2 linked regions of the Sphaerotilus microaerophilus genome follow. The protein of the gene in region 2 interacts with the protein of the main gene of each other region in a pairwise test. Links are inferred from orthologs where the notes say so. Each region holds a gene or a part of one and is shown on either strand. Other genes may lie near its edges.

Evidence for each region.
Region 1: the proteins of purT (region 2) and NGK70_RS23075 interact in binary tests that used the Escherichia coli proteins (3 or more experiments, as listed by UniProt). The link is inferred for Sphaerotilus microaerophilus from one-to-one orthologs.

The regions. Positions count from the first base shown.
Region 1 is NZ_AP025730.1:5,359,553-5,366,291, forward strand. Bases 1,204-4,057 are described here. They hold NGK70_RS23075 (polyprenyl synthetase family protein), read left to right. Parts: upstream 1,204-2,106; coding sequence 2,107-3,009; downstream 3,010-4,057. Other genes in these bases: NGK70_RS23065 (aromatic ring-hydroxylating oxygenase subunit alpha), read right to left, coding at 1,204-1,485; xseB (exodeoxyribonuclease VII small subunit), read left to right, coding at 1,836-2,051; dxs (1-deoxy-D-xylulose-5-phosphate synthase), read left to right, coding at 3,068-4,057. Outside these bases: NGK70_RS23060 (DMT family transporter), read right to left, coding at 1-268; more of NGK70_RS23065, read right to left, coding at 355-1,203; more of dxs, read left to right, coding at 4,058-5,002; NGK70_RS23085 (response regulator), read right to left, coding at 5,087-5,503; cobA (uroporphyrinogen-III C-methyltransferase), read left to right, coding at 5,661-6,557; NGK70_RS23095 (NnrS family protein), read left to right, coding at 6,570-6,739.
Region 2 is NZ_AP025730.1:4,149,929-4,156,723, forward strand. The notes cover bases 263-3,172. They hold purT (formate-dependent phosphoribosylglycinamide formyltransferase), read left to right. Parts: upstream 263-1,051; coding sequence 1,052-2,293; downstream 2,294-3,172. Other genes in these bases: NGK70_RS17690 (adenylate/guanylate cyclase domain-containing protein), read left to right, coding at 263-963; NGK70_RS17700 (site-2 protease family protein), read right to left, coding at 2,325-3,044; NGK70_RS17705 (2OG-Fe dioxygenase family protein), read left to right, coding at 3,116-3,172. Outside these bases: more of NGK70_RS17690, read left to right, coding at 28-262; more of NGK70_RS17705, read left to right, coding at 3,173-3,922; NGK70_RS17710 (LysE family translocator), read right to left, coding at 3,981-4,628; NGK70_RS17715 (AEC family transporter), read right to left, coding at 4,779-5,759; NGK70_RS17720 (phosphotransferase), read right to left, coding at 5,777-6,795. UniProt on the Escherichia coli protein: Involved in the de novo purine biosynthesis. Catalyzes the transfer of formate to 5-phospho-ribosyl-glycinamide (GAR), producing 5-phospho-ribosyl-N-formylglycinamide (FGAR). Formate is provided by PurU via hydrolysis of 10-formyl-tetrahydrofolate.

The sequences.
Region 1 (6,739 bases), 1.2 Mb from region 2 along the record:
TGTAGTTCAGCGTCATCGCCGTGGGCAGCGGCAGGCCCGAGATCGAATAGAACCACAACGACAGGGCCGACACACCAACGATGGCGCGCCACAGGTGCATGCCCGGCACGCGGGTGCGCAGCGTCTCGCCGCGCGCATGTGCCAGCACGGCCAGCACCAGCACGCCGACCAGGCCGCGGTACATCACGATCTCGCCGCTGCCATAGTAGGCCGAGGCCAGCTTGACGCACACGCCCATGGTGGCGAACAGGAAGGCGGCCGCCACCATCAGGGCGCTGGCGGAGGTGAGCGCGGCCCGCCGCCCGGCCCTGCGCCCCGCCGACGGGGCATGGCCGGGAGACGGGTCAGGCGACGTCATTCAGGCGCGTGCTCGCCCATGCGACGGCGGTACCACTCGTGGAAGTGCTGCATGCCGTCCTCCATCGGGCTCTGGTAAGGACCGACCTCGTTGTCGCCGCGCGCCAGCAGCGCCTTGCGCCCGGCGTCCATGCGCTCGCCGATCTCGTCGTCCTCGATGCAGGTCTCCATGTAGGCGGCCTGCTGGGCTTCGACGTACTCGCGCTCGAAGGCGGCGATCTCCTCGGGGTAGTAGAACTCCACCGTGTTGAGCGTCTTCTCCGGGCTGATCGGGTAGACGGTCGAGACCGTCAGCACGTTCGGGTACCACTCGACCATCACGTTCGGGTAGTAGGTCAGCCAGATCGCGCCGTGCCGTGGGACCACCCCGTTCTGGAAGCGTGCCACCTGCTCGTGCCAGCGGCGGTAGACCTCCGACCCCGGCTTGCCCAGCGCCTTGCCGATGCCCTGGGCCACGCCCACGGTCTGCACCGAGTACTCGCGGCCCATCTCCCAGCGCAGGTCGTCACAGGTGACGAAGTTGCCCAGGCCGGGGTGGAAGGGGCCGACGTGGTAGTCCTCCAGGTAGACCTCGATGAAGGTCTTCCAATTGTAATTGCACTCGTGCTGGATGACCTTGTCGAAGACGTAGCCGTCGAAGCTCAGGTCGGCACGCGGACCCATGCCGGCCAGGTCCGCCTCGATGTCGCGTCCGTTGTCCTCGAAGACCAGCCCGTTCCAGGTGCGCACCGGGTAGTTGCGCAGGTTCAGGCAGGGATCCTCGACGAAGTGCGGCGCACCCAGCAGCTTGCCGTGCAGGTCGTAGGTCCAGCGGTGCAGCGGGCACACCACAGCGCCACCCGAGTTGCCGCGGCCCTTGAGCATCACGGCCTGGCGGTGACGGCAGACGTTGGAGACCAGTTCGACCCCGTTGGCGGTGCGCACCAGCGCACGGCCCTCGCCTTCCTGCGCGAGCGCATGGAAATCGCCGACCTGGGGGACCATCAGCTCATGCCCCAGGTAGCGCGGACCGGACTGGAAGATGAGTCGCGCCTCCTGATCGAAGAGCAGCGGGTCGAAATAACTCGACACCGGCAGTTGAGTGCGACTTCTTTGCAGCGCGGTCTGCGCAAGGCTCAGGTCGGACATGATCCCCAGGATCTCCAAAAATGCATGTCGAACCACCACCCGGATCGGCCCGGGCCTGGGCGGAAGGGAAACCGTGTGCAACCGGACGTTGCGAATTGAACGTGGCAGCTCACCCGATCACACGGTTGGGCCGGGGTGGGCGGTTGCCCAAGGCGAATTGCGGATTGTAGCCGGCGTCTTCCTGCGGGCCCGGGGGGCGTGCAGTCTGCCGCGCCGATGTGCCTGCACGACGAAGACACCTCGCCCAGCCAGGCAAGCCAACCAGGTCCGGCCGTTCCCGACGCCTACAATCGAAAGTTTCTCCCCCGCCCATGTCGAAGCGCGCGCCCTCCCCTTCCTCACCCGCCCCGATGGCCGAGCCCGCCAGCTACGAGGCTGCCCTGGCCGAACTGGACCGCCTGGTCCAGGCGATGGAAAGTGCCCAGCTGCCGCTCGACCAGCTGCTGGACAGCTACCGGCGCGGTGCCGAACTGCTGGGCTGGTGCCGTGGCCGCCTGGACGCGGTGGAACAGCAGGTCAAGGTGCTGGAGAACGGTCAGCTCCAGGCTTGGAGCGACGCGGCATGAGCAGGCCGATGCCCCGGTGGCCCGCGCGGCTGCGCCCTTCGCAAGGAATCCCGTCATGACACGATTGGCATTCGATGCCTGGGCTGGCGAACAACTCGCCCGCGTCGAGGCCCAGCTCGACGCGCTGGTGCTCGCCGACGCCCCGGCCGGCCTGGGCGATGCGATGCGCTATGGCGTGCTCGACGGCGGCAAGCGCCTGCGCCCGCTGCTGGTGCTCGCCGCCGCCCAGGCGGTGCAGGGTGAATGTGCGATCGCCCTGCGCGCAGCCTGCGCGGTCGAGCTGATCCACGCCTATTCGCTCATCCACGACGACATGCCGTGCATGGACAACGACGTGCTGCGCCGCGGCAAGCCCACCGTGCACGTGCAGTACGGCGAAGCCCGCGCGATGCTGGCCGGCGACGCGATGCAGGCCCTGGCCTTCGAGGTGCTGACGCCGTCCGACACCCCCGCCGACGACCTGCCCTCCCTGGCGCTGCAGGCCAGGCTGTGCAGCCTGCTGGCGCGTGCCTCGGGCGTGTTCGGGATGGCCGGCGGACAGGCCATCGACCTGGCCAGCGTCGGCCACCAGCTCGACGAGCAGTCCCTGCAGGACATGCACCGCCGCAAGACCGGCGCCCTGCTGCAGGCCAGCGTGCTGATGGGGGCTGCCTGCGGCCGCACCACGCCCGCGGCCTGGGCGGCCCTGGCCGACTACGGTGCCGCCATCGGCCTGGCCTTCCAGGTGGTCGACGACATCCTCGATGTCACCCAGGCTTCCGACGTGCTCGGCAAGACCGCCGGCAAGGACGCCGATCAGAACAAGCCCACCTACGTCTCCCTGCTCGGCCTGGAGGGCGCCCGCGCCCGCGCCGTGGAACTGCACGGGCGCGCCCGTGTCGCGCTGGAGGCCAGTGGCGTCCCCGACCAGCGCTGGCTGGCGATGCTGGCCGACCGCGTGGTCGACCGCGAATCCTGAGCCACGCACTGCCCAGACGCCGGCCCGTGCGCCGCCTCCCGATGGAACCTCTCCTGCGATGAACACCTCCTCCGCCCACCCGCTGCTCTCCCGCATCGACAGCCCGGCCGACGTACGCCGGCTCGCGCGCGCGGAGCTCAAGCAGCTGGCCGTCGAGCTGCGCGAGTTCCTGCTGCAGAGCGTGTCGCGCACCGGCGGCCACCTGTCATCCAACCTCGGCACGGTGGAGCTGACCGTCGCGCTCCACCACGTCTTCCACACCCCCGAGGATCGGCTGGTGTGGGACGTGGGCCACCAGACCTACCCGCACAAGATCCTCACTGGCCGGCGTGACCGCATGCACACGCTGCGCCAGCTGGACGGCCTGTCGGGCTTCCCGCGCCGGGCCGAGAGCGAGTACGACACCTTCGGCACCGGGCACTCGTCCACCTCGATCTCGGCCGCGCTCGGCATGGCGATGGCGGCCCAGCTCAAGGGCGAGAAGCGCCGCGCCGTGGCCATCATCGGCGACGGCTCGATGACCGCGGGCATGGCCTTCGAGGCACTGAACAACGCCGGCATGCCGCACGCCGGCAAGGTGCCCAACCTGCTGGTGATCCTGAACGACAACGACATGTCGATCAGCCCGCCGGTGGGCGCACTCAACAAGTACCTGGCCCGGCTGATGAGCGGCAAGTTCTACGCCGCCGCGCGCGAGGGCGCCAAAAACGTGCTGAAGAACGCGCCGCCGCTGTTCGAGCTGGCGCGCCGCTTCGAGGAACACGCCAAGGGCATGGTCGTGCCGGGCACGATCTTCGAGGAGCTGGGCTTCAACTACGTCGGCCCGATCGACGGCCACGACCTCGATGCGCTGATCCCGACGCTGGAGAACCTGCGCGACAAGTCCGGCGCGCAGTTCCTGCACGTGGTCACCCGCAAGGGCTATGGCTACAAGCTGGCCGAGGCCGATCCGATCTCCTATCACGGTCCCGGCAAGTTCGACCCCCGCATCGGCCTGGTCAAGCCGGCCACGCCGCCCAAGCCCACCTTCACCCAGGTCTTCGGCCAGTGGCTGTGCGACATGGCCGAGGCGGATCCGAAGCTGGTCGGCATCACGCCAGCCATGCGCGAGGGCTCCGGCATGGTGGAGTTCCACCGGCGCTTCCCGGACCGTTACCACGACGTGGGCATCGCCGAGCAGCATGCGGTCACCTTCGCCGCCGGCCTGGCCTGCGAGGGCCTCAAGCCGGTGGTGGCGATCTACTCCACCTTCCTGCAGCGCGCCTACGACCAGCTGATCCACGACGTGGCGCTGCAGAACCTGCCGGTGGTGTTCGCGCTCGACCGCGCCGGCCTGGTCGGTGCCGATGGGGCCACCCATGCGGGCGCCTACGACATCGCCTACCTGCGCTGCATCCCGAACGTCTCGCTGATCGCCCCCGCCGATGAGCCGGAGCTGCGCCGCGCCCTGACCAGCGCCCACCACCACGGCGCACCCGTGGCGGTGCGCTATCCGCGCGGCAGCGGCGCCGGCCTGGCGGTGGGCAGCGAGCTGGACGAGCTGCCCTGGGGCCAGGGCGAGGTCCGCCGCGACAGCGCCGCAGCGCCCGGCAGCGGCCGGCGCATCGCCATCCTGGCTTTCGGCAGCCTGCTCTACCCGGCGCTCGAAGCCGCCGAGGCGCTGGACGCCAGCGTGGCCAACATGCGCTTCATCAAGCCGCTGGACACGGCCCTGGTCGAGCGCCTGGGCCGCAGCCACGACGCGCTGGTGACGGTGGAGGAAGGCTGCCTGGCAGGCGGGGCCGGCTCTGCCGTGCTGGAGGCCCTGCAGGCAGCGGGCATCAAGGTGCCCGTGCTCAACCTGGGGCTGCCCGACCGCTACATCGAGCACGGCGACCCGGCGCTGCTGCTGGCGCAGTGCGGGCTGGATGCCGCGGGCATCGAGGCCTCGATCCGCCAGCGCTTCGCCGGCACCCTCGGCGGCAGCCACCTGCGCCCGGTCGCGAACGGCTGACCGGCCAAGCCACTGACCCATGGATCGGGCTGAGGCGCCCGGTCGGCGCAAGGCCTCGCAGGCCGTGCGCCCGCTTCACCCGGTTCAGTGGGGCCGGCACACCAGGAAGCGCTGGACCGAGCGGCATACCACCGTCGGCGCCGCGCTTTTGGCCACCAGCAGGTCGGCGTCGATGTGGGCCTGGAGCAGCTGGGCCACCTGCTCGGGCCGGTCCAGCAGCACCACCACGGGCGTGTCGGCCAGGCGCGCACGCAGGCCCTGCGTGACCCGCGACAACCGCGGCAGCCCGCACCAGGCCAGATCGACGAAGACCATGTCGGTCGTGCAGGCCTGCGCCGCGGTGGAACCCTCACGCGCGCCGACAACCGGGTCGGGGTGGTGATCGGCCCGCGCAGGCAGCCGCGTGGCCCGTTGCACCGTCACCTCACCCCCCAGGCTGGACAGGGTGGCGCGCAGGCCGGCGAGGAGGGGCGGGTGATCGCTGAGGAGGACGGCTTGCATGGCAGGTGGCGGGTCGGGTGGCGGATGAAGCGATGCTAGTGACGCCCGGACACAACCGGCCTCCCCCCAAAGGGGGAAGCCCGCCACCCCCAAGCGACCGCCCCAGCCTTGAACCAGTTCAAGGACGCCCGGCCCCCACGAGGCCGACGATGTGGCCATGAACATGCTGGATGACCGCTCACGTCTGCGCCCCGCCGCGGATGCCGCGCCCCAGGCCCCTGGTTTCGTGAGCCTGATCGGCGCCGGCCCGGGCGACCCGGAACTGCTCACCCTCAAGGCCGCCCGCCTGCTCGGCAACGCTCGGCTGCTGCTCTACGACCACCTGGTCTCGCGCGAGGTGCTGCGGCTGGTGCCCGACGATGCCGACCTGATCTACGTCGGCAAGGAAGCCGGGCAGCACACGCTGGGGCAGGAAGCGATCGTCGAGCTGATGCTGCGCCTGGCGCGCAGCGGGCGAAGCCTGGTGCGGCTCAAGGGCGGCGACCCCTACATCTTCGGCCGGGGCGGAGAGGAAGCGCTCGCACTGGCCGCGGCGGGCATCCCCTTCGAGGTCGTGCCCGGCATCAGCGCGGCACAGGGCGCCGCGGCGGCCGCCGGCATCCCGCTGACGCACCGCGACCACGCCACCGCGGTGACCTACGTGACCGGCCACGGCCGCGCCGACCGCTGCCACACCACAGCCCCTGGCGATGACCCCGACGCGCCGGACGTGGACTGGGCCGCCCTGGCCCGTCCGCACCAGACGCTGGTGATCTACATGGGCCTGGGTCGGCTGCCGCAGATCAGCGCCCAGTTGATCGCCCATGGCATGCCGATGGACACCCCGGCCGCCCTGGTCGAACGCGCTTCGCTGCCCGACCAGCGCTGCGTCGTCGGCTGCCTGCGCGACCTGCCGGCCCTGGCTGTGGCCGAGGGCATCAAGGCCCCGGCCCTGATCCTGGTCGGCACGGTGGTCGGCCTGCAGGCGCAGCTCAATCCGGCCCGCATGGCGGCCCTGTGCGGCACAGCCACCAGGGGTGCCGCCATGGCCCTCACCGAGCTGCGTTCCCGCTGATCTGGCACTGCCTTGGCCGCATCCGCATCCCGGCTGCTGGCCCAGCTGCTGGCCCGGCTGCTGAGTGCCCCGCACCGCCTGCTGTTCACGGCGGGTGCCCTGGCCTGGGTGGGCATCGCCCTGTGGTGGGCGGTGGTCTCGGTGCTGACCGCGCTCGGCCACGCCCCGCCCTGGGCCGTCGC
Region 2 (6,795 bases):
CACGTTGCTGCACGGTAAAATGGTCGGATGCCGCAGACCGTCACTTGTACCGTTCTTTTTGCCGATCTGCGTGGCAGCACGTCGCTCTACGAAAGCCTGGGCAATGCCGAGGCGGCGTCGGTCGTCACCCACAGCGTGGCGGTGGTGGCCCGCATTGTCGAAAGCCAGGGTGGACGGGTCATCAAGACCCTCGGCGACGGGCTGATGGCCGTCTTCCCCGATCCGATGCCCGCCGTGCGGGCGGCCGAGGAGGTGCACGAGTCGCTGATCCGCATCATGGGTGCGGCCCGGCCCTCGCGCCAGCCAGCGATGCGCATCCAGATCGCCGCCGCGCACGGCGAGATGATCGAGGTGGCCGGCGACTGCTTCGGCGATGCGGTGAACGTGGCCGCCCGCCTGCTCGACCACTGCGGCGACAACGAGACCCTGGTGACCGCGCAGACCCGCGCCCCCCTGCCGCCCGAGGTGCGCGAGCGCTTCCGCCGCCTGGAGCGGCTGCACCTGCGCGGCCGCGTCGAGCCGGTGGAGGCCTGGCGGCTGGAGTCGCGGCGCCACGCCGACGCGATGTCCACCATGTTCGGCGACAGCGCCCCTGCCGCTGTGCCCGAGGGCATCCGCCTGTCCTGCGACGGCGTGTCGCGCATCCACACCGTGCGCAACCTGCCGGTGATCCTGGGCCGCAGCCACGAGGCCACCTACTGCCTGGACGACAACCGCGTCTCGCGCCTGCATGCGCGCATCGAGTGGCACGGCGGCACCTTCCAGCTCACCGACATGAGCGCCAACGGCACCTACGTGCGCTTCGGCCGCCAATCGGAGGTCATCACGCTGCGCCGCGGCTCCTGCACCCTGCACGGCCGCGGCGTGATCTGCCTGGGCGTGAACCCGGGCGTGCTGAACGCTCCCACCGTGACCTTCGAAGTCCTGCGCTTCGAGGACACCGACCCGCAGCCGCTGCTCTGACACGCAGCGCCGCCGCGTGGCGCCGGCCACGACCGCTGACCCTGGCAGCGCCCGCCTCTGCCCCCCCTGACCTTTCACGGACAACGCCATGACGACCCTCGGCACCCCCCTGTCCCCGAACGCCACCCGCGTGATGCTGCTGGGCAGCGGCGAGCTGGGCAAGGAAGTCCTGATCGCGCTGCAGCGCCTGGGCATCGAGACCATCGCCGTCGACCGCTACGACCACGCCCCCGGCCAGCAGGTGGCGCACCACGCCCGCACCATCGCCATGAGCGACCCGGCGGCGCTGGAGGCGCTGATCCGCGCCGAGCGCCCGATGCTGGTCGTGCCCGAGATCGAGGCCATCGCCACGCCGGTGCTGCAGGCGCTGGAGGCCGAGGGCGTCGTGCGCGTCATCCCCACCGCCCGTGCCGCGCGCCTGACGATGGACCGCGAGGGCATCCGCCGCCTGGCGGCCGAGACGCTCGGCCTGCCCACCAGCCCCTACCGCTTCTGCGATTCGCTGGCCGAGCTGCAGGCCGCCATCGACGGCACGGATGGGCACCAGGGCATCGGCTACCCCTGCATCGTCAAGCCGGTGATGAGCAGCTCCGGCAAGGGCCAGAGCAAGATCGACGGCCCGGATGACGTCGCCAAGGCCTGGGACTACGCGATGGCCGGCGGGCGCGTCAGCCACGGGCGCGTGATCGTCGAGGGCTTCATCGACTTCGACTACGAGATCACCCAGCTGACCGTGCGGGCCTTGGGTGACGACGGCGAGGTGGAGACCCACTTCTGCGACCCCATCGGCCACGTGCAGGTCAGCGGCGACTACGTCGAAAGCTGGCAGCCGCACCCGATGAGTATGGCCGCTCTGGCTGAATCGCGCCGCATCGCCAAGGCCGTGACCGACGATTTGGGCGTGACCCTGGACGGCCGCCCGGGCGGCCTGGGCCTGTTCGGTGTGGAACTGTTCGTCAAGGGCGACCAGGTCTGGTTCAGCGAGGTCAGCCCACGCCCGCACGACACCGGCATGGTGACGATGACCACGCAGTGGCAGAACGAGTTCGAGCTGCACGCCCGCGCCATCCTCGGCCTGCCGGTGGACGCGGGCCTGAAGAGCCCGGGCGCCAGCGCGGTGATCTACGGCGGCGTCGATGCCGCGGGCCTGGTCTTCGACGGCGTGGACGAGGCGCTGCGCCTGCCCGGCACGGATGTCCGCCTCTTCGGCAAGCCCGAGAGCTTCGTCAAGCGCCGCATGGGCGTGGCACTCGCCCGCGCGGCCGATGTCGAGGCCGCCCGCCGCACCGCCAAGCAGGCCGCCGCGCTCGTCCGGCCGCGCCGCGCCTGAGCAGCGGCGGCGCGACTGCGCGGTCACGCGATCACAGCACCGGGCCGCGCAGCTGCTCGTGCACCTCGAAGGTCGCCAGCGCCAGAAACAGCAGCAGCGCCAGGTAGATCAGCCCGTAGCGCCAGCGCACGTCCGCGCCCACGGCGTAATAGGTTTGCGCCTCCAGGCTGTCGCGGCGGAAGGTGATCGCCTTCCACACCTGGGGCGCGGCCAGCAGCGCAATGATCAGCAGCATCGGGCTGGGCCGCCAGAAGAACAGCGCACCCAGCACCGGCACGCCCACCAGCCAGATGCGCGGCGTCAGCACTGCCGTGATGCGCCCGCCATCGAAGGGCGACAGTGGGATCAGGTTGAACAGGTTCAGGAAGAAGCCCGAGTAGGCCACCGCCAGCAGCCAGGGCAGCTGCCAGCTCTGCGCCATCAGCCACACCACCATCGCGCCCACCGTGCCCAGCAGCGGCCCGCCCAGGCCGACGTAGGCCTCGGTCTCGGCATCGTGCGGCTGGTCCTTCAGCTCGATCCAGGCGCCCAGGAAGGGGATGAAGGTCGGCGCCCCCACGTCCAGCCCGCGCCGCCTTGCCGCCACGTAGTGCCCCGCCTCGTGCACGAACAGCAGCGCGACGAAGCCGACGGCGTATTTCCAGCCGAACACGAAGGCATACACCACCACCGACAGCAGCATCGTGCCGCCCGTGGTCAGCAGCTTGCCCAGCTTGGCGCCCGACAAGAGCAGCAGCAACAGTTTCAGCACCCGGATCGCTCCCTGACGGCAGCCTGGTGGCTGCGATGGAGCATTCTGGCACCGCGGCACAATCACGCCCCATGCCGAGCCAAGCCACTGCCTTCCCTCACCCCGAGCCCCTGCACCACCCCTCCGCTGCCAAAGCGGCGGCCCTGCTGCGCGCGCAGGGATTCGTCCGGCTCGACGCCGCCAGCCTTGCCGGCCTGACCGGGCAGGCGAGCGCGGCGCTCGCGGCCCTGGCCCAGGCCTGGCAGGCGCTGCCCAGCGACGAGCACCTCAAGGACGGTGGCCGCTACCGCCGCCGCCGCCACGGCAGCTACGTGCAGGACGTCGCCGCCCACACGCTGGCGCCGGTGCCGCACCGGCCGCACTGGCAGCCCACCACCTACAACGCCCTGCACGGCGGCATGCTGCGCCACTTCGAGCCGCTGGGCCCCGGGCTCGCCGACACCCCCGCCCTCGCCGGCCTGACCGCGGCGCTGGGCGAGGTCTTCGCCCACGCCGCCCACCCGACCGGCAGCGAGCCCGATTTCGATGGCCGCTGGTTCATCGAGGTCCACCCCTTCCGCATCGACACCACCGGCGGCGTCGGCCGGCCCACGCCCGAAGGGGCGCACCGTGACGGCGTCAACTTCGTCGCCGTGCTGCTGGTGGACCGCCACGGCGTGCGCGGTGGCGAGAGCCGCGTCTTTGCCGCCGACGGCCCGCACGGCGTGCGCTTCACCCTCGATGAGCCCTGGAGCGCCCTGCTGATCGACGACGCCCGCGTGATCCACGAGGCCACGCCGATCCAGCCCGAGCTCGACGGCGCCCCCGGCTGGCGCGACACCCTGGTGATCACCTACCGGGCCGGCGGCTTCCAGGATCCACCGGCCGGGAACCCGTGACCTGAAGGCGCGGGCGTGGCGACCGGCCCTCCTCACCGCCCCCCGCACCCGTCCTCGCTCACTGCGCCTCGCTCACCCCCGCCCTCGCCCGCAGCTCCTGCAGTGCCCCCGCGATGAGGCGCACGCCGAAGGCCCCGACCAGCACCGCCGACACCCGCGTCAGCGCCCGGTGGTGGGCAAGGTAGGCCCGCTGCACCGCCGGCTGCGACAGGGCCAGTGCCAGCGAGAGGTGCCACAGCCAGGAGTTGGCATAGACCAGCGCGACGGCGGCCAGCACCAGCGCCGTCGGCGGCTCGGCCGGCAGAGCGGTGGCGAAGACGCTGCCGTAGAACAGCACGATCTTGGGGTTGAGCGCGCTGGTGACGAAACCCGCACGCAGCGCCGCCGTGGGGTCCATCGCCGAGCGATCCGGCGCATCGGCCACCTTGCCGGCGCGCAACAGGCCCCAGGCCAGGTAGAGCAGGTACAGCCCGCCGCCCACCTGCGCCACCTGCCGCAGCAGCGGGTGCGCCGTGAACACCACGCCCACCCCGGCCACCGCCAGCGTGGCCCACATCAGCGTGCCCGAGGTCATGCCGACGACAGCCGCCAGCGCCGCCCGGCGCGAGCCCCCGGCGGCAAGCTGGCCGATCAGCACGAAGTTGAAACCCGGCACGAGCAGCACGGCCCAGTGCAGGACGGCGATGGTGGCGAGGGCGTTGAGCATCGTTGTGCAGCGGGGGTGGGGTGGGGATCGGCCAGTCCGGCGCCGGGCGACAGGCCCGGCCGGCTGGCGCGATCATGGCAGGCGTTGCCGGCGCCGCCCAGGGCCGCGTCGTTCCAGCAACACGCCTGCACGGCGCCCGTCCCTACCCTGCTATGTCAGCAACGCCACCGTCGCCGTGAAGGTGCCGAAGGCCACCGCGGTGGTCAGCAGGACGATGCGGGCGATGCGCCCGGCGTCGGCACCGAAGCGCTCGGCCAACATCGGCACGTTGCTGGCGCTCGGCAGCGCGGCAACCAGCGCCAGCACCACGGCAGCCTGCGGGTCGAGCGGCCAGCCGAGCGCGATCACCAGGCGGCCGGCCAGGTAGACCAGCAACGGGTGGACGAGCAGCTTGAGGCCGACCACGAGCGGGACGTCGCTGCGCCGGATCGCACCTGCCACCACACCCGCCACCGCACCGGCCCGGGCCTGGAGCTGCGAGCGCGCCAGCACCGCGCCCAGCGTGAACAGCGCCGTCGGCGAGGCGGCATCGGCCAGCAGGCCGACGGGCTTCATCAGCACATGCGGCAGCGCCAGCTGCCAGGCGGAGATCAGGCAGCCGGCGGTGATCGCCCAGGGCAGCGGGTTGACCAGCATGCCCTTGAGCGCGTTCAGCGCAGCGCGTCCGGCCCCCTGCGAGTCGTGGCTGCCCAGGCGCGAGAGCGCGATGCACAGTGACGAGGTGATCACCATGTCCACCGACAGCGTGACGATGGCTGGCGCCGCGGCGCCCTGGCCGAGCAGGTCGACCAGCAGCGGCACGCCCATGAAGCCGGAGTTGGAGAAGGCGGCCACCAGGGCGCCAAAGGCCGCATCGTTCCAGCCGATGCGCTGGCGGCGCGCCAGCAGCACCGCCAGCCCCACCATCGCCAGCGCGCAGGCGAGCCAGGTGCCGAACAGGCTGAGGTCGAACATGCGCGCGATCGGCGTGGTCGCCGCGAAGCGCAGCAGCATTGCCGGCAGCGCCAGGTAGAGCACGAAGTAGTTCAACCCCGGTATGGCCTCCAGCGGCATCCAGCGCCGGCGCGCCGCGAACCAGCCCAACAGCACCAGGGCAAAGAAGGGAAAGGTGACTTCGAGGATCTTCAGCATGCGGTGGCGTCGGCGGTTCAGGCCGCCCGGCGCTGTTCGAGCTGCTGCACCAGGCGCCAGCCGGCCTCGGCCATCGGGCGGGCCTGGCGACCGGTGCGCTCGGCATCCGCACTGGCGGCGCTGCCCTGGCGGGAGCGCGCCAGGATGCCTTGCAGGATCGCGGCCATGCGGAACATGTTGAAGGCCAGGTGGTACTCGAAGTTCGGCAAGCCATCGAGACCGCTGCGGCCAGGGCGTCCGGTGCGCTGCGCATAGGCCGCGACGTAGGCCGCCTCGTCGGGGATGCCCAGCGCCGCCAGGTCGTGCCCCTTCAGGCCGCGGAACTCCTCGGGCGTCACGCGCCAGGTCATCACGTGGTAGGCGAAGTCCACCAGCGGATGGCCCAAGGTAGACAGCTCCCAGTCCAGCACCGCCAGCACGCGCGGCTCGCTGGGGTGGAAGATCAGGTTGTCGATGCGGAAGTCGCCGTGCACCAGCGCCACCGCCTCATCGTCCGGGCGGTTGGCCTGCAGCCAGTCGATCAGCCGCTCCATCGGCTCGTGGCGTTCGAGACCGGCAGCGGTTTCACTCGCCCGGTACTGCTTCGTCCAGCGGTCGAGCTGGCGGGCGAGGTAGTTCTGCGGCCGGCCGTAGTCGCCCAGGCCGACGGCGTCCACGTCCACCGCATGCAGCGCGGCGATGACGCCGTTCATCGCGTCGAAGATCGCCGCGCGCTCGGCGGGCGTGAGCCCCGGCAGATCCGGGCGGGCGAAGACCCGGCCCTCGACGAAGTCCATCACGTAAAAGGGCGTGCCCAGCACCGCCGCGTCCTCGCAGAGCACGTGCATCGCCGGCACCGGCACGGCGCTGTCGGCCAGCGCGCGCATCACGCGGTACTCGCGCTCCACCGCGTGGGCGGAGGCCAGCAGCACGCCCGGCGGCTTGCGGCGCAGCACCCAGCGGTGGTCGCCGGCCTCCACGCGGTAGGTGGGGTTGGACTGCCCGCCGGTGAGCGGCTCGATCTGTACGCCCCCGTGGAAGGGCCGCACGTGGGCGC